DNA from 2 places in the Oceanisphaera ostreae genome. Region 1 is predicted to be linked to the other one. Evidence: predicted binding sites of a transcription regulator. Region 1 holds the regulator's gene; the other holds the start of a gene.
The links. The regulator NrdR, encoded in region 1, represses ribonucleotide reductase genes. The targets are predictions, from matches to a motif close to CACNNTATANNGTG.
Positions count from the first base shown of each region.

Region 1 (10,003 bases):
CGCCAATTTCATCACCCTTTGATGGGGGTAACGACATCTGGTAATTACCATCGGCAATCGCACTGGCTGAACTTTGCAACTGACGCAACGGCCGTAATATCAATCGCTCTACCGCATAAGCTAAGGCCAACAGCAGTAGCACCAACATGATGACAAAGGCCAACAAGGAGGCCGTTAGCCAAACGGACTCCAGTATCTGCGCCGCGTCGAGATCAATGGCGGTTACCACATACCAACCCAACTCGGGAATAAAGCTCATGGCGACTAACTGACGCTTATCGGCCAGAGTAAAGCTGTCAATACTCACTTGGTTGGGGCTAGATTTGGCTTGCGCCATCAACGTTTGCAACTGCGGTCGTTGCGCCTCGGGTAATTGCGCCAATAACGTACGACTCTGGACATCGGATCCCGTCGCCGACCCTATTGCAATGTAGTCTTTGTCGGGATGTGCCTGAAAGGCGCCCTGCTCATCGATGATCATGGGGGTCACACCGACTTCATCGGTAGCAATAAACTGTTCGATAAATTTGGTGAGATCGATGCCCGTACCCGCCAGCCCCAAGACCTTGCCTTGATCTTCAATTAGAATATTTGACCAAACACGCGTCGTTTCAAGCCGAGTATCATGATTAACGTTAATATTAACCTTGTGACCATTAGCTAGTACATTGTAAACCCAGGCATCATCGGGGTTGTTGGCAGCAAGAATATATTCGGGTTGACCATCGAAAGGCCTGTTGGCTTCCCGATAATAGTAAGCTCCCGACCGAGCGCTGATAATAAAGAAGGAATGGCTACTGAAATCCTTGATATAGCCTTCGCTTTCACGAAATAACATGGCTTTATCTTGCTCATCATCTTCATTGCTCAGCCATTGTTGCATCAAGATAGAATCAGCAAAGCGCTGAGCCAAGGCGAGATCTCGAGACAAGGGCACCAAGATATGTTGTCGGTTCAGTTGTGTGAAGTTACGAGCAAAGGCGTTGCCAAAGTGCTCTTGCACCCCAGACATTATCTGCCAACCCATCCCCACGGCCGGAATAAATACCAGCAAGAAGGCAACGAATAGTGTCCACATTGCCTTGGCTCGCAGCCCTTTTCCCCAAATAGCCATCGACGTCCTTGTAACAAGATAATTCAGTTAAGGCGCTCATTGTTGACGCTTGAGTGTGAAAACTCAATCAACTCCCATAAAAAAGCCCACATAAAGTAGGCTTCTTTGATAAACAGCCGCAACCCAGCATTAATCGGTAATGTATTCGACGACTTCCAGACCAAAGCCAGACAGCGCATGGTAGCGCTTGGGTGAGCTTAATAGCTTCATTTTCCCCACGCCCATGGCCTGCAGAATTTGCGAGCCCACACCAACACGGCGTGAGGTCCCCTGCCACTTGGCGGCGGCTGATCGCTCGCCACGGTCTACGGCTTCAAACTGGCGCACTAATGACAACAAGTGATCCGGCGTTTCTTCGCGACCCAGAATCACCAGCACACCGCCCTCATCGGCAATACGCTGCATAGATTTGCCCAAAGGCCAAGTGCGAGACGAGTGACGGTCGGTCATCAACACATCGGTAAACATATCGTGAATATGCACTCGTACCAGTGCCGGCTCGTCTTGCTGGATGTCGCCTTTCTTCAGCGCAAAGTGCACCTGATTGTCGATGGTATCTCTAAAAGTAACCAGCTCAAAATCACCGTACTCAGTGGGCAAATGACAACGCGCCACTTGCTCGATTGTGGTTTCATGTTGATTGCGATACTCAATTAAATCGGCAATGGTACCCAGTTTAATGTCGTGCTCTTTAGCGAACACTTCCAGATCGGGACGACGCGCCATGGTGCCGTCTTCATTCAAAATTTCCACGATCACCGACGAAGCCTCCAGCCCCGCCAGTCTGGCCAGATCACAACCGGCTTCGGTATGGCCGGCGCGGGTTAATACACCACCATTTTGGGCTTTCAACGGAAAAATATGCCCCGGTTGTACTAAGTCGGACGGTTTGGCATCGGGAGCTACGGCCGCTTGCACAGTTCGCGCGCGGTCGGCTGCAGAAATGCCGGTAGTCACGCCTTTGGCGGCTTCAATTGACACGGTAAAGGCCGTAGAAAACTGCTCGGTATTGCGGCTGACCATTTGTGGAATATCCAGCTGATGGCAGCGGGCTTCGGTCAAGGTCAGGCAAATCAGGCCGCGGCCATATTTCGCCATAAAATTGATGTCTTCTGGGCGCACATGGTGCGAGGCCATAATTAAATCGCCTTCGTTTTCACGGTCTTCATCATCCATCAAAATAACCATTTTTCCCTGACGGATATCGTCGATGATCTCTTGGGTACTGCTTAAAGCCATGGGACTCTCCCTTAATAAATGATCAAACCGCTGGCCGCCAAGGTGCCAGTGGCTTCTACAATACCGATAAACATCAATTTTTTACTTTTGCGGTTAATTTAATATCGTCGCCCACTTTACGGCAATCTTGCCATTCTAACTCGGTGATTTGACTCATAGCCACCCGCTCTGACACATCGAATAAACCACGAGCACTGCTGCCCATCAACTTAGGCGCCTGATAAAGCACCAGCTCATTAATGAGTGCTGCGTCTAATAAGGCTCCTCCTAACCGAGCTCCTGCTTCTACCCACAGGTGATTAATTTGGCGACGGCCAAGCTCGGCCATTAACTCGGGTAAGTCCAGCTGACCGAGGTCGGTAAGTGGCAATACGCACTCTTCTACCTCAGCGTTAAAGCCCCCCGTAACTTGAGTGCGCAAGAGGAGAATAGGACCAGATACGCTGAATAACGCTAGGTTAGATGTCAAACGGTTACGGGTGTCTATGATCACCCGCAGCGGTTGGCGCAATGGTTGGTGAACTTGGTGAGTAGCCACATCATCGATATTATCAGAAGCATTATACTCGCCATAGCTGGCTTGCACCGACTCGGGCAGCTCGTTCCAGCGCACATTAAGGCTGGCGTTGTCGATGAGTACCGTATCGGCTCCCGACAAAATAGCGCAGCTTAAGGCGCGGTGGCGTTGCACATCGCGCCGCGCCGCAGGGCCGGTGATCCACTTGCTTTGTCCGTTAGCCAAAGCGGTGCGCCCATCTAGACTAGCCGCCAGCTTTACCGTTACAAACGGTAAACTCGTGCGCATGCGATGCATAAAGCCGCGATTAATGGCTTCCGACTCTGTTGCCATTAGCCCCGCTTCGGCATGAATGCCCGCTGCGCGCAGCATGGTTAACCCCCGGCCTGACACTTGCGGATTGGCATCCACACTCGCTACAACCACTCGCGCTATACCCGCATCAATTAAAGCCTGAGCGCAAGGTGGTGTGCGGCCATAATGAGAGCAAGGCTCCAGTGTTACATAGGCGGTTGCCCCCAACGCTGCGGCCCCCGCTTGGCGCAGAGCAAATACTTCGGCATGAGGACCACCGGCTTGGCGGTGATAACCTTCGCCAATTACCTGATCATGTTGCACGATAACGCAGCCTACGGCAGGATTTGGGCTAACGGTAAAGTGGCCACGCTTGGCGAGTTCCAATGCTCTGGCCATATAGTTTGCATCTTGAGAGTTAAACACTTATTGCTCCAGCCGGGCTATTTCTTCACCAAATTGGCGTAAGTCTTCAAAGCAACGGTACACGGAGGCAAAACGAATATAGGCTACTTTGTCGAGTAGCTTTAGCTCCTCCATAACGAGATTACCTATGTATTCTGATTTTATTTCTCGCTCGCCGGTGGCGCGGAGCTGGGACATGATGCGGCTTACTGACTGTTCGATGGCTTCTATGCTCACCGGGCGCTTTTCTAGCGCCCGCTGCATGCCCGCTTCCAGCTTGTCTTCGTTGAAGGGTTCACGAATACCATTATTTTTGATCACCCTTGGCATGACCAATTCGGCACTTTCAAAGGTGGTAAAACGCTCTTTGCAGGCGTTACATTCTCGCCGACGGCGCACCTGTAAACCTTCGCCGACTAATCGGGAGTCGATCACCTTGGTTTCGGTTGCTTGGCAGAAGGGACAGTGCATGGTGCCTCCGAGGGCTAAATTTCGGCCTTCAGTGTAAATAAGCAGACATAAGATTGCCAGTGGCTTAAGGGCGTACAAGGAGTGAAACGTGAAGTGTGAGGGGTAAACCATAGTGCCAACGTCAAATACCTAGAGACTAAAGATCTCTTTGCCACGAAAAAATTAAGCTGAGACAAGATCAAAGAGTGATTTTTATGGTTAATACCAATCACATTAAATATTTGGTCAGGTGTTGGGTCGGAACGTCTGAGGTAACACAGCCGCCTCCCATGACTCGCTACGAGTACATCCATGTAAGCTCGGACATGCCATCCTTGGCATGTCACGGTCGTGGGAGGCCATCTCTGTTACCTCTCTTTAAGCACCGAGTTGTCTGCTAACCCCACCCTCAGGCGGCTCCGTGGCATAGGGGCGGATAAAGGGTTCTACTCCACCGACCATCACATAACAGGGATGTTATGTGTTTGAGCGCCACAGGGATGATGAGATGGACACCTCTTGTGCAACCGGCGTCATTACGCGCCATATTTGGGTTACACACTCAAATGTCATCACAAAAGGTGTCCACTATGAACATTACGCTGATAGGTATCGATTTAGCAAAGAATCTGTTTCAAGTTTGTGGCGTGAATCGAGCAGGTAAGGCGATATTTAACCGTCAGGTTCGTCGCGCTAACTTGCTTAATTTCTTGGCGCAATATCCTGGAGTGACTATTGCGATGGAAGCCTGTAGTGGCTCTAACTACTGGGGTCGAACATTACAGAAACTGGGTTACACGGTGATGTTATTGCCACCCCAGCACGTTAAACCCTTCGTCAAAGGGAACAAGAATGACCGCAACGATGCGTTTGCTATCTGTGAGGCGGCGAAGCGGCCTAATATGACCACCGTCACGCCCAGAACGTTAGAACAAACGGATATGAATCTAGTCCATCGTATCCGCGAACGCCGAGTGGAAGAACGTACTCGGCTCATTTGCCAGCTCCGTGGTCTGCTTAATGAATATGGCATTGTCCAACCTCGTGGCAAAGAAGCTCTGCAGGCGGCGATGCCCGATATATTGGAAGCGGTCGATAACGAGCTGACACCGCAGGCACGGATTTACTTTCACAGCCTGCTGGAAGAGTGGCGGGCAATCAACGAGTCGATAAAGCAATTGGATGCAGATATTCGCCGACAGTGTCGTGCCAATGAGGCCTGCCGCCGATTGACAGACATTAAAGGCGTCGGTGATATCACCGCCACCGCCGTAGTCGCCTTCGCAGGGAATGCGCGTCATTATCGTAGCGGTCGCCATTTCTCCGCGAACTTGGGATTAGTCCCCAAAGAGCATTCTAGCGGCGGCAAACACGTCTTGGGCAGCATTACCAAGCGTGGTAACGGTTACTTGCGTAAGCTGTTGGTGCAGGGGGCGTGGTCGATTATCCGCTACGTCGACAAGTCGACAGACAGGCTGTCACTGTGGGCCAAAACACTCATCGAGCGCCGCGGTAAACAGCGCACAGCGATAGCGATTGCGAATAAATTGGCCCGTATTATTTGGGCGATGCTGTCTAAACAAACGCATTACCAACTAGCCTAAAGACGTGACGAAAAGTTAGTAAAAGAATAGTTTAGCAATAAAAGAGTTTTATCACCCCGAGGTACTGCGCGTGGGAATGACGTTAATGTGGTAACAGGTAAGACCGGCCCTTGCCAACGCTGGTGAAGCACACGGAACCTAGATTCCGTAGGGACGATAATGCTGCAAGGGCGCGGATTTCATTAGGGCCAGAGTGAGTCAATAGAGACCTGCTCATCAATACAGGCCGAATATACGTACGCAGTTTTATCCTGGCTACCGACAATAACAGAAACCCCACTTGCTAAAAGCGAGGTGTCCATATAGGTGCTTGCAGCGTGTCGGTGGAGGAGAACCTTTGTTCGACCTTATACATGAAATAAAATCAGACCATTTGTTTAGTGTGATTGGTATAAGATCTTAACCCCATAAATTTTACTCATTTGTCGCTTTTGACTTCTTCCGTGGATTCCGTGGCAAAATGATTTTAGGTTTAGTTTTTAAGCTTATCTCGCCCTCTTTACCCTTCGCTCTTCACGCTGCATAAAATAAAAACGGGGCCCGAAGGCCCCGTTTTTTCAACATCTAGATTATGCGATTATGCATAAACTGGGTGACGACGGCAGATGTCCAGCACCTGCTCTTTCACGCGGGCGATGGTAGCTTCATCGTTGATGTCGTCCAGCACATCACAGATCCAGCCTGCCAGTTCGCGAACGTCGGCTTCATTGAAACCACGGCGGGTTACTGCCGGAGTACCAAGACGAATACCAGAGGTCACGAACGGAGAGCGCGGGTCGTTGGGAACGGCGTTCTTGTTCACGGTGATGAAGGCGCGGCCTAGGGCTGCGTCCGCATCTTTACCGGTGATGTCTTTGTCGATTAGATCCAGCAGGAACAGGTGGTTGTAAGTACCACCGGAAACTACCTTGTAGCCACGCTTTTGGAAAGCATCGGCCATGGCCTGAGCGTTTTTCAGCACTCGACCCTGGTATTCAGTGAACTCGGGCTCTAGCGCTTCTTTGAAGGCGACTGCCTTACCGGCGATAACGTGCATCAGAGGACCACCCTGACCACCTGGGAATACTGCCGAATTCAGCTTCTTCTCCAGATCTTCATTGTTGGCGGCAGACAGAATCAAACCACCACGCGGGCCAGCCAGCGTTTTATGGGTAGTTGTAGTCACAACGTGGGCATGGGCGATTGGGCTTGGGTAATGACCCGCAGCAATCAAACCGGCTACGTGTGCCATATCTACCATGAACCAGGCGTCTACCTTGTCGGCGATTTCACGCATGCGTGCCCAATCAACGATGCCAGAGAAAGCAGAGAAGCCACCGATAATCATTTTCGGCTTGTGCTCAACTGCCAAACGCTCCATTTCTTCGTAATCGATCACACCGGCTTCGTTGATTCCGTAAGGTACGATGTTGTACATTTTGCCAGAAAAGTTGGCAGGCGAGCCATGAGTCAGGTGACCACCGTGGGCCAAGTTCATACCCATTACAGTATCGCCAGGCTTAACCAATGCCATAAATACCGCCGAGTTGGCCTGAGAGCCGGAGTGCGGCTGCACGTTGGCATAGGTAGCACCAAACAATTCTTTAGCGCGGTCTATAGCCAGCTCTTCAACGATATCAACATATTCACAGCCACCATAAAAGCGCTTGCCCGGATAACCTTCGGCATATTTGTTAGTCAGCTGAGAACCCTGGGCCTGCATTACGCGCGGGCTGGTATAGTTCTCAGAAGCAATCAGCTCAATGTGCTCTTCCTGACGCTGGGTCTCATCGCTAATGGCTTGCCACAACTGGGGATCATAATCGGCGATGTTCATTTCACGCTTTAACATTTGTCTGTCTCTCCTGACTCATGGGGGTATGCACTTATTTTGCTTAAGTCTACCCTTTAGGCTGCGCGCGGCCTAGTGCCGAGCGCACAGTTAACAACAATTATTTATCTTCACGTAGAAAAAATAACAAACCAATCATAACAAGTTAACATTTAACTCGCTATTCATTCGCAGGCGTTATGGGGTAGATCTGAAGGATAAAGCCGATAGAATAGACGCCTTTAGTTGAGCTTGCCTGTATTTAAAGACATTGTTTTTAAATATGTGGCCCCAAACTCGTTGAGGAGTATATGCAAGATTTCCAAGTGACCTCGCAACGCCGAGCCGAACTCTATTACTGGTTTACCACCCTATTTTCGGCGCCCTTGGTCGACGATGAAATCCAACAGTTTGGCGGCTATGACATGCACGCCTTTTTAAACAGCTTGGCCACACTAGATCCTTTGCGTGATGCCACCGAAGCGTTTCGTCTGCACGCCAGCAAAGTATTAGAGCTAACGCAGCCGCAGCGTGATCTGAGCCAATATTATCAACAGCTGTTTGTTGAAAAACAGTTACTTGATACCTCAGCTTTTACAGATTGCGGTGAAGATGCGCTGCTTTTTATGAGTGTATTGTTGCACCAACACGGTACCCAGCTGCCAGATGATGATCCTTTGCATGTCTGTAATCATTTAGAAATGATGGCCACGCTTGCCATGGCTGCCGCTGCAACCCAAGATGAAGCTCAACGCCTTCATCTACTTGATCAACAACGAGAGCTGGCTAACCAACTACTACTTAATTGGCTGCCGGTATTTGTGAAGCGGTGCCAGCAAGAAGATCCTTTTGGTTTTTATGCCAGTGCCGCCAAGCTGCTACTGGCCATGTTTAGCATGGATATTCATTATCTCAATAATGTGGCGCAATAAATGGCACACCATAAACATGGCAAAGCTAACCCGTCTCCGCAAACTCAAGAAGACGCTGAACGCATGGCCAAGGCCACCCAAAAGCCGGGACAAACTAAAGAGCAAACCCGGCTCATTGCCCAAGGCATTCAAAAAGGCATAGACGAATATAAGAAACAGCAAAAATCCCGGGCCCGTGCCACCGATAAAGCGAAAAAACAACGCAGCCGCGAGCAGCAATCAGACCAAGAAAACGGGCAAGAATATGAGCAAGAGTCGCAAGTGCTTCCTCAGCCAACGGCAAGCACATCTTGGTTGCCGTGGGCATTACTGGGATTAAGCTGGTTAGGCTTTGCCGTTTACTGGTGGTTACAACAGGCAACACTGTAGTATAGGGTCGGGAGTAAATACCTTTTGCTCGACCTCTTATAGATTAGGAAGATCCATGCCCCTTAGCTTACCCGAATACACACTAACCGTTGAAGGGTCTGAGCGCCGCGTGGGTGTTGAGCTGGAGCTAAACGGTCTGCCCTTGTCGGTATTGGTCGAGCTGGTCGCTGATCAGCTCAATGGCTCCCTGCAACCCCAGTCTGAATACGAAATAAACATAGCGACACCACTGGGGACGTTTAGGGCCGAGCTGGACTTCGATTATCTGAAACGGCTGGCTCGAGAGCAGCGCCAGCAACCGCCTGGCGAGCTAGAGCTGGCGGCCACCGAGTTATTAGGTAACTTGGCCTTTCAACTGGTACCACTCGAACTGGTCAGCCCACCGCTGCCGCTGTCGCAACTTGATGCCTTAACTCCTTTGTTTAAGCGCTTAAGGCTGGCCGGCGCTAAAGGTACCCGTCACGCCCTACACTATGCCTTTGGCTTACACTTGAATCCGGAATTGCCCGATAACGACAGCCACACCCTACTGCGCTACTTTAAAGCCTATTTATGCTTACACGACTGGCTGGATGCACACGAAGATATAGTGGCCGCCCGCAAAGTTTCTCCTTATATTCGCGCTTTTAGTAAAGAGTACAGCCGTCTGGTTATTGCCCCACAATACTGGCCCAGCTTGCCTGCTTTTAGCACCGACTATTTGAAATTCAACCCTAGCCGTAATCGCTCGCTCGACTTACTACCCTTACTGGCTTGGCACGATGAAGCCTTGGTGCAAAGCGTGGTTCAAGATCCTAAAGTGAACAAGCGCCCCACCCTGCATTATCGCCTCCCCAACTCGGATATCGACAATCCGCGCTGGTCACTCAATCATGCCTGGCAAGGATGGCTGCAAGTAGAAGCGTTAGCCAACGATGAACAAAAACTGGCGCAAGTATGCCGGCATTATGCCAAGCACCTCGACCACATCACACTGGACTTTTTAGACCCCTGGAAACACAAGGTGACACAATGGCTCCGCTGATTGGCGTGACCGGCCCCGATAGCAAACTGCCTTGGGCTTGGTGGGCAACTCGCTTTGCCATTTTTCTTGCCGGGGGGCGTGCCTTGCGTTTAACGCCCGCACATTTTCAACCCCATAAAAGAGACAAGTTGCAAGGGCTGATTATTGGCGGTGGAGACGATATCGATGCCGCGTTATACGGCGAGGACACGGGCCGCGCACCGGCCGATGCGAAACGGGATGCTTTTGAAATTGAGCTCATTAAG
Region 1 covers NZ_JBHTJS010000006.1:70,735-80,737, forward strand. Annotated here, with positions in the region: gene siaA (biofilm regulation protein phosphatase SiaA) at 1-1,114, opposite strand, end outside; gene ribBA (bifunctional 3,4-dihydroxy-2-butanone-4-phosphate synthase/GTP cyclohydrolase II) at 1,244-2,353, opposite strand; gene ribD (bifunctional diaminohydroxyphosphoribosylaminopyrimidine deaminase/5-amino-6-(5-phosphoribosylamino)uracil reductase RibD) at 2,427-3,590, opposite strand; gene nrdR (transcriptional regulator NrdR) at 3,591-4,040, opposite strand; gene ACFQ1C_RS02745 (IS110 family transposase) at 4,610-5,623, shown strand; gene glyA (serine hydroxymethyltransferase) at 6,201-7,454, opposite strand; gene ACFQ1C_RS02755 (molecular chaperone TorD family protein) at 7,745-8,365, shown strand; gene ACFQ1C_RS02760 (DUF2956 domain-containing protein) at 8,366-8,734, shown strand; gene ACFQ1C_RS02765 (amidoligase family protein) at 8,790-9,758, shown strand; gene ACFQ1C_RS02770 (gamma-glutamyl-gamma-aminobutyrate hydrolase family protein) at 9,746-10,003, shown strand, end outside.

Region 2 (10,003 bases), on a different contig from region 1:
TCGCGCCCACTACCGCACCATTACGCTCGCCCACTTTAATAGACAATACGCCCATGGTGCCACGACTGCGTGTGGGGTATTCAACCAACGCCGTACGCTTACCATAACCGTTCTCGGTGACGGTCAAGATCGGACCTTCGCCACGCGGTACAATCAAAGACACCACTTTATCGTTGGCGCCTAAACGAATACCACGCACACCGGCCGCAGTACGACCCATAGGTCGCACGCCTTTAAACGGCTTGCTTTCACCGGCTTCTGCTGCGTCCGAATCTTCAGCTTCTGCACCGTCGATAACGTCAGCTGCATCGATCACTTCAACGGCTTCGCCTTCAATTGCGTCAGCGTCATTTACTTGCGCATTATCATGGCCACTGCCTTCGGCAAAGCGCACCACTTTACCCGCATCCGAGAACAACATAATCTCGTTGCTGCCATCGGTAATATCCACCCCAATCAACTCATCGCCTTCGCGTAAGTTAATGGCACGAATACCCGACGCTAATGGGCGACGGAAGGCAGATAAGCTGGTCTTCTTCACAGTGCCATCGGCAGTGGCAAAGAACACATACTTATCTTCGCAGTACTCCTGCACCGGCAAGATGGCAGTAATACGCTCATTCTCATCGAGTGGCAGCAAGTTAACGATAGGTCGACCGCGCGCGGCTCGGCTGGCTTCTGGTAACTGATACACCTTGAGCCAGTAAACCTTACCTGCGGTAGAGAAGCACAAGATGGTGTCGTGGGTATTCGCTACCAGCAAGCGCTCTACAAAGTCTTCTTCTTTCATCTTAGTGGCTGATTTACCGCGGCCACCACGACGCTGGGCTTCATAGTCGGTCAAAGGCTGATACTTCACATACCCTTGGTGCGACAAGGTCACCACGACATCTTCTCGGGTGATCAAATCTTCGATATTGATCTCAGAGCTAGAGTTGGTGATCTCGGTACGACGAGCATCACCATACTGAGCTTTAATCAGTTCGAGCTCTTCGGTAATCACTTCCATCAAGCGCTCTGGCGTGTTCAGAATATAAAGCAGCTCAGCAATTAGCGTGAGTAGGTTTTGATATTCGTCCAGAATTTTTCCGTGCTCAAGACCGGTTAAGCGATGCAGGCGCAAGTCTAGAATCGCCTGAGCCTGTTGTTCGGTTAAGTGATATAAACCATCACGAATACCAAACTCTGGCTCTAGCCATTCTGGGCGTGCGGCATCGTCACCCGCTTTCTCTAGCATGCTGGCAACGTTACCCAGCTCCCAGCCCTGACTAATCAGGCCCGCTTTTGCTTCGGCAGCGGTAGGTGAGCGGCGGATCAGCTCTATGATCGGGTCGATATTAGCCAACGCGATGGCTAAGCCTTCCAAGATATGAGCACGATCACGGGCTTTGCGCAGCTCGAATATAGTACGACGCGTCACCACTTCACGGCGATGCTGAATAAAGCACTTCAGCATATCTTTTAAGTTAAAGATGCGCGGCTGGTTGTTGTCCAGCGCCACCATGTTAATGCCGAACACATTTTGCATCTGAGTTTGTGAATAAAGGTTATTCAAAATAACCTCACCCACTTCACCACGGCGCACTTCAATCACAATACGCATGCCGTCTTTATCAGACTCATCACGCAGTGCGGTAATGCCTTCGATGCGTTTTTCTTTTACCAGCTCGGCGATTTTTTCAATTAAGCGCGCCTTGTTCACCTGATAAGGCAACTCGGAGACGATAATGGTTTCGCGACCGGTCTTCTCATCGGTTTGCACTTCTGCCACGGCACGTACATAAATTTTGCCACGGCCGGTGCGATAGGCATCAACAATGCCTGACTTACCGTTGATAATGCCGCCGGTAGGAAAATCGGGGCCCGGGATCAGTTCAATTAACTGATCGATGGTGATGTCTTCGTCTTCAATAAGCGCCAAACAACCATCAACGACTTCGTTGAGGTTATGAGGCGGAATATTGGTGGCCATGCCCACGGCAATACCCGACGAGCCGTTAACCAGCAAGTTAGGTACTTTAGTGGGCATCACCGCCGGTATCATCTCGGTGCCATCGTAGTTAGGCACCCAGTCGACAGTATCTTTATCTAGATCGGCCAGCAGTTCGTGGGATATTTTATCCATACGTATTTCGGTATAACGCATGGCAGCGGCGGAGTCGCCATCTACCGAACCGAAGTTACCTTGGCCATCGACCAAGGTGTAACGCATAGAAAATTCCTGTGCCATGCGCACAATGGTGTCATAAACGGCACTATCACCGTGCGGGTGATATTTACCTATTACGTCACCCACTACACGGGCCGATTTCTTATAGGCTTTGTTCCAGTCGTTGCCAAGTTCGTTCATGGCAAACAGCACGCGGCGGTGCACTGGCTTCAAACCATCTCGTACATCGGGTAGCGCACGCCCTACAATTACGCTCATCGCGTAATCTAGGTAGGAGCGTTTCAGCTCATCCTCAATGTTTATCGGCATGATTTCTCGGGCCAGATCGGTCATAGCTAGTCTTGTCCCCAGTTTATTGTTGATATCGCAATAAAAAACGCTTCATTCTACCATACAAATACGTTCAAAGAGCACTGAAGCTGGTAGTGAAAAAACACGAGGGTCTGTTGACCTTTCGCGGTTAAATTTTGTTCGAGTTAAACGCGTTTTTATCGCGACGAGCGGGTTGTAGCCTAGTCATTCTAAGCAAAGCCCGCTCAACGAAGAGAAAAGCGCGTTTAGCCGAATCCGAAGAGCTGCGCTTGTGGCGTCTCTCTACTGCGTTATCGCTCGTATTTATGGAAAGAGTGGAGAATAACTACATGCCATAAGCGCGGCCTTGTATAAAGACGCCACAAACTGCTGCAAAGATCATCTCGAAAGGTCAACAGACCCTAGGCTATAATGGCCGCTGTCATTTTTATTAAACTTGCAATTAAGGCGCCGCCCGTGAATGTAGACCAACAAGAAATTGAGAAATTTGACGCTATGGCTTCCCGCTGGTGGGACTTAGACGGAGACTTTAAACCACTGCATCGACTAAACCCATTACGCTTAGGCTGGATTAGCGATAAAGCCGGCGGTTTGTTTGGCAAACACATCATCGACATTGGCTGTGGCGGTGGCATTTTAAGTGAAAGCATGGCCCGCGATGGCGCCGAGGTTACCGGCGTTGATATGGGTAAAGAGCCGCTAGCTGTGGCGCGCTTGCATGCACTAGAAACCGGCATCAGCGTTAATTATCGCCAAGGCACCGCCGAGCAAGTGGCAGAAGAGCAGCCACAGCAGTATGACGTGGTCACCTGCATGGAAATGCTCGAGCATGTTCCTAGCCCCGCCTCTGTGGTGCAAGCCTGTGCCGAGTTAGCCAAGCCAGGTGCCACTTTGGTATTTTCCACCATTAACCGTAACCCTAAAGCGTGGCTGATGATGATCGCCGCTGCCGAACACATTTTTAAAATGGTACCTAAAGGCACCCACGATCATAAAAAATTTATCACCCCAGCTGAGCTGTGCCGTTATATCGAAGCCGCCGGTTTAGTGGTTAAAGACATTAGTGGTGTGGTGTATCAGCCACTAAGCGGTGACTTTAAACTCAGCACAGACGCAGACGTCAATTACATGGTGCATGCCATTAAGCCAGACTCTCAAGCTAGCTCTAAACTGACGTCTGGCCAAAAGACATCATCCAAAAGTAGCCCCGTCACGGAGTAAGTCATGACCTTTAAAGCAGTGTTGTTTGATTTGGATGGCACCTTACTCGATACCGCTGGCGACATGGGGGCGGCAGCAAACCATGTGATTGCCAGTTTAGGTTTGCCGGTGTTGTCTGATGCAATACTGCAATGCACCACTTCAGACGGCTCTTATGCCCTGCTTAAGGCCGGCATTCATGCGGAGCTAATTGAACAGCACGGCTTAGAGCAGTTACGTAGTCAGATGCTGGCCTTTTATGGTGCCAACCTGTGCCACCATACTCGGCCCTACGACGGCGTGCCCGCACTGCTCAATTGGCTCAACCTCAATCACATTCCTTGGGGCATCGTCACCAATAAGCCCTCGGCGCTCACCTTACCCTTGCTGGCCCAGCTGCCGCTATTTTCCCGCTGCGGTGTGACCGTCAGTTCCGATACCCTCGCGTATAAAAAGCCACACCCAGCACCGTTACTGTTTGCCGCCGAACAGCTATTAGTAGCACCGCAACATTGCGTGTATATCGGCGACCATAAACGCGATATAGCAGCCGGGCTTGCCGCGGGCATGACCACGGTGGCCGCCACATGGGGTTATATTTCCGCAGGAGAAGATCCGAATAACTGGCAAGCCGCCTATCAAATTGGCACGGTTTTCGCGTTAGCCGATTGGCTAAAAGATGCATTTATAACCCAATGCTGAAAGATTACACAAGATCGCTAATCCCTCGCTTTTGCAAGCCAAATATTTTTTAAAAGTTTATCGGTGAACAGAAAAACAGCAAGCCATTAGCTAACGCCAGACTCCCTAAGGGGTAGGCGTTAGCGAGTACAAACCAATTGCAGACTAATCACTGTTCTGGCCAATTTCATCCACTTGAGTAAATCCCCGCAAGGCTCTATATTGTGCTCGCACAATCCATTAAAAAACTACATGTAGTGTCAAACTTGTTAAATTAACACACCATATAGTGTCTTAATTTAACAATCATGCCTAAATAGAGGCAAAGATATTTACGAAAAAAAGGGCCGTTTCATGAATAAAAATCTGCTGGTTACCAAACGTTCTGGCGTCAAGGAGCATCTTGATCTGGATAAAATCCACCGCGTACTCGATTGGGCAGCAGAAGGACTGGATAACGTATCGGTGTCTCAGGTTGAACTGCGTTCACACATCCAGTTTTATGAAGGTATTCGCACCGAAGATATTCATGAAACCATTATCAAGGCCGCTGCCGACTTGATTTCGGAAGAGACCCCAGACTATCAATATTTGTCTGCCCGTCTAGCCGTGTTCCATTTGCGTAAAAAAGCCTATGGCCGTTTTACGCCACCGCACCTGTATGATCATGTAACACGCCTTACCGAGCTGGGTAAATACGACCAGCACATTCTGGCCGACTACAGCCGCGATGAGTTTAATAGCTTAAATGACTATATCGTTCATGACCGTGACCTTACCTTCTCTTATGCGGCGGTTAAGCAGCTAGAAGGCAAATATCTGGTACAAAACCGCATTAACGGCGATATTTACGAAAGTCCGCAGTTTCTGTACATGCTGGTAGCAGCCTGCTTATTCTCTAAATACCCAAAAGAGACACGCATTAGCTACATCACGCGTTTTTATGATGCTATCTCTCAGTTTAAGGTGTCGTTACCCACGCCCATTATGGCCGGCGTGCGCACCCCTACGCGTCAGTTTAGCTCTTGCGTACTCATTGAATGCGGCGATAGCTTAGATTCCATCAACGCGACGTCTAGTGCCATCGTGCGTTATGTGTCACAACGTGCCGGCATTGGTATTAACGCTGGTCGTATTCGTGCGCTAGGTAGCCCCATTCGCGACGGTGAAGCTTTTCATACCGGCTGTATTCCGTTTTATAAGCACTTTCAAACCGCCGTTAAATGCTGCTCTCAGGGCGGCGTACGTGGTGGTGCCGCCACCTTGTTCTACCCAATGTGGCACTTAGAAGTAGAGTCATTGTTGGTATTAAAGAACAACCGTGGCGTTGAAGAAAACCGTGTACGACACATGGACTATGGCGTGCAAATTAACCGCCTGATGTATCACCGTCTGATTAAAGGTGGCAACATTACCTTGTTCTCGCCCTCAGACGTGCCTGGCCTTTACGATGCCTTCTTTGAAGATCAAGCCACATTTGAAGAGCTGTACCTGAAATACGAACAAGACCCGAACATTCGCAAGCGCTCCGTAAAAGCCGTCGATCTGTTCTCACTGATGATGCAAGAACGTGCCGGCACCGGCCGTATCTACATTCAACACGTAGATCACTGTAATACTCATAGCCCGTTCGACCCTAGTGTGGCCCCGATACGCCAAAGCAACTTGTGCTTAGAGATCGCGCTGCCCACCAAGCCATTGACCGACGTTAACGACGCCGAAGGTGAAATTGCACTTTGTACTCTTTCGGCCTTTAACTTAGGTGCGATTAAAGATCTAAGCGAGCTGGAAGAACTGGCAGACTTGGCCGTGCGTGCACTCGACGCCCTGCTTGATTATCAAGACTATCCGCTGCTTGCCGCGCAAAATGGCTCCATGAACCGCCGTACGCTAGGTATAGGCGTTATTAACTATGCTTATTACTTGGCGAAAAACGGCGTTAAGTATTCCGATGGCAGCGCGCTGAACTTGACCCACAAGACCTTTGAAGCCATTCAGTATTACTTGCTAAAAGCCTCGGTAAAACTGGCAGAAGAGTTTGGCCCTTGCCCCTCTTTTGGCGAGACCACGTATGCCCAAGGCATATTGCCGATAGACACCTATAAAAAAGACTTGGATGCACTGTGCCAAGAGCCGCTGCACCTAGATTGGGAAAGCCTGCGTGAGCAAATTAAAACCGTGGGCTTGCGTAACAGCACCCTAACGGCATTAATGCCATCAGAAACCTCTAGCCAAATATCGAATGCGACCAACGGCATTGAGCCACCCCGTGGCTTGGTATCGGTGAAAGCCTCTAAAGATGGCATTTTAAAGCAGGTCGTTCCTGAATATGCCGAGCTAAAGAACCAATACGAATTGTTATGGCAAATGCCGTCCAACGATGGCTACTTGCACTTAGTAGGCGTAATGCAGAAGTTTGTCGATCAGGCCATTTCTGCTAATACCAGCTACGATCCATCACGCTTTGAAGGCGGCCGCGTGCCCATGAAGCAGTTGTTAAAAGATCTGCTAACGGCCTATAAATTCGGCCTTAAAACGTTGTATTACCACAATACGCGTGACGGGGCAGCCGATGCTCAAAATGATATGCAAGAAGATGATTGTGCCGGCGGCGCCTGCAAAATATAAATTTTTATGGCGAGGGACTCCCTCGCCATTCTAGATGAGATGGCAATATGTCTTATACTACGTTTAGTCAAATTCAAAACGATCATATGTTAGAGCCGATGTTTCTCGGTAATCACGTTAACGTGGCTCGTTATGATCAACAAAAATACGATATTTTTGAAAAGCTGATTGAAAAACAGCTGTCGTTTTTCTGGCGCCCAGAAGAAGTGGACGTGTCGCAAGACCGCATCGACTATCAGGCTCTGCCTGATCATGAAAAACACATTTTCATCAGTAATCTGAAATATCAAACCTTGCTCGACTCCATTCAGGGGCGTAGCCCTAACGTGGCATTTTTACCCTTGGTGTCGATCCCTGAGTTAGAAACTTGGATTGAAACTTGGTCATTTTCTGAGACCATTCATTCACGCTCTTACACTCATATTATTCGTAATATTGTGAGCGATCCTGGCGTGGTGTTTGACGACATTGTGGCCAATGAAGAGATTTTAAAGCGCGCTGGTGATATTGCCGGTTATTATGATGAGCTGATCCGCTACACCAGCCTCTACCATTTACATGGCGAAGGTAAGCTGGAATATAAAGGCCAATCACTAGATATCAGCCGCTATGAGTTAAAGAAAAAGCTCTATCTCTGCATCATGAGCGTGAACGTATTAGAAGCCATTCGCTTCTATGTGAGCTTTGCCTGCTCCTTTGCCTTTGCCGAGCGCGAGCTAATGGAAGGCAACGCCAAAATCATTAAGCTGATTGCCCGTGACGAAGCCCTGCACCTGACAAGTACTCAGCACATGATCAATATCTTGCGTGCCGGTGACGACGACCCAGAAATGGCGCAAATCGCCAAAGAGTGTGAACAGCAATGCTTTGAGCTGTTCCGCGATGCGGCTATTCAAGAAAAAGAATGGGCAGAATATCTGTTTAAAGACGGCTCAATGATCGGTTTAAACAAAGATATTTTGTGTCAGTACGTAGAATACATCACTAACTTGCGCATGCAGGCCGTGGGTCTGACACCTGCCTTTGAAAAAGCGAAGCAAAACCCCATTCCATGGATTAACGCCTGGTTATCATCGGACAATGTGCAAGTAGCACCGCAAGAAGTTGAAATTAGCTCATACCTGATCGGTCAAATTGATTCACAAATGAATCACGACGACTTAGGCGACTTCGAGCTGTGAGCCGAGTTTGCACCCAAGCATTAAGCTTTGAACTTCGGGCAGGGGAAACCCTGCTCGAAGGGCTAGAGCGTACCGGCCACCATGTTGAATATCAGTGTCGCAGTGGATACTGCGGCACGTGCCGCACCACGCTGCTATCTGGGAATGTGAACTACCAAAGCACCCCTCTCGCCTTTGTAGCCGCCGGCGAAATTCTCCCCTGCTGCGCTCGCCCCAACGGCGAAGTGGTGTTAGATATCGATGCCGAAGCAATCAAAAAACAAGCGTAATTAACTCTCGATTTAAAGACTAAAAATTCCTTCGCAACGGAATCCACTGAACCCGCAGAAGAATAGAGATCAAATCTGAAAAGAACTATTTTTATTAAGATCTTACAAAAATATTCGATAGTCACTTTTCGCCCTTATCTCATCTTAATTTTTCCGTGTATTCCGTGGATTCCGTTGCAAAATCGGTTTTAGGTTTAGTTTATCTCGCTTTCTTTACCCTTCACGCGTTCTTGTTTAAATACTCATTCAGTATCCGCATGTTGCGCAGGTTGGCTTTAAAGGCAAAGTCGAATATATCCCCGAATATCGGCACTATGCCGACCACCAGTTCAATCAATACGTTCAAGCCCATGCGCGCCAGCACCCGAAACGGCGCCTTAAGCCTTGCCGCTTCCACAACGATGTAAGACGACATCGCCGCTCCAACCAAGTCACCAATGCCGGGCACCAGCCCAATAATTCCGTCCAGCCCAACTCTAAAGCCGCCAGGTAATCTAATCGCACTGTCGAGTAGCCATGCCAAACGATTCAGACGCTTGCTGGCCGAAGCATGGCTATGACTGCCTGTTTGGGCGTTCACTATGTTCTGCTCACGCTTGGTGCACACACATAAGGGCTCATTTTTTGGCTATTACCCATATCGCATGCACAATACCGGGAATATAACCCAGCAAGGTCAGCAGAATATTGATCCAAAAATGCTTACCCAGCCCCACCTGTAAAAAAACGCCTAACGGTGGCAGCAGAATCGCGATAATAATACGAATGATGTCCATTACGAGCTCCTTTTAATACTAATCTAGATAAATCTAGCAGATAATCGAGCCATTGCTCGTACATCGAGCTGGGGTGCGTCAAGACTTATCCGATGGCGTCAAAGGAAACCGCTGCCAGCTCACGCGACCATTCTGCTCAAACGATTTTTCTCGCTCACACACGAACAGTTGCTTGCCCATTTCAATCACCGAACCTTTCGAATAGCGCTGATCGGCATAAAAACATACCGGATCTAACTCCGAGTGAACATTCAACTCTAACGCCGGCTGCGTGCTAATGGTGTTGGCTGCCACCGAGGCCGAAACTAATGTCGAGAAAAGCAGCAGAAATCCAATTAAGACCCTCATCGTGATACCCTTCCTTTTCGCCAAAGATAAACACATCGTAACACCCTAGAATATAGAATAAGGCTTAACAATGACAAAACGATATTGGCTACTGCTAGTACTCGCGCTTACCACTCGAATTTTCACCAGCTCGACCCACGCGGCAGACGGCTCAGCCCACATAGCGGATGGCTCAGCCTCTTATGAAAACAGTCAGTCAATAGACTATCAAAATGATATCAAGCCTATTTTTGAGCAAAAATGCATCGCTTGTCATGCTTGTTACGACGCGCCTTGCCAACTGAAGCTTTCCAGTAACGAAGGCGTATTGCGTGGTGCCAGCAAAGATCCGGTTTATAATGGTGCTCGTACCAAAGACGCCCCACCCACCCGTTTATATGTAGATGCTCAAGGCGAAGCAGCGTGGCGCGAACGTAACTTTTTTAGCGTACTCGACAA
Region 2 covers NZ_JBHTJS010000035.1:201,392-211,394, forward strand. Annotated here, with positions in the region: gene gyrA (DNA topoisomerase (ATP-hydrolyzing) subunit A) at 1-2,503, opposite strand, end outside; gene ubiG (bifunctional 2-polyprenyl-6-hydroxyphenol methylase/3-demethylubiquinol 3-O-methyltransferase UbiG) at 2,939-3,703, shown strand; gene ACFQ1C_RS09440 (HAD family hydrolase) at 3,707-4,384, shown strand; gene nrdA (class 1a ribonucleoside-diphosphate reductase subunit alpha) at 4,718-6,991, shown strand; gene nrdB (class Ia ribonucleoside-diphosphate reductase subunit beta) at 7,039-8,172, shown strand; gene yfaE (class I ribonucleotide reductase maintenance protein YfaE) at 8,169-8,441, shown strand; gene ACFQ1C_RS09460 (DUF4112 domain-containing protein) at 8,662-9,021, opposite strand; gene ACFQ1C_RS09465 (YqaE/Pmp3 family membrane protein) at 9,059-9,217, opposite strand; gene ACFQ1C_RS09470 (DUF1496 domain-containing protein) at 9,296-9,565, opposite strand; gene ACFQ1C_RS09475 (fatty acid cis/trans isomerase) at 9,636-10,003, shown strand, end outside.
Region 2: a site for NrdR is predicted at 4,642-4,655, ahead of nrdA (class 1a ribonucleoside-diphosphate reductase subunit alpha). Genes of this name have one in related genera too.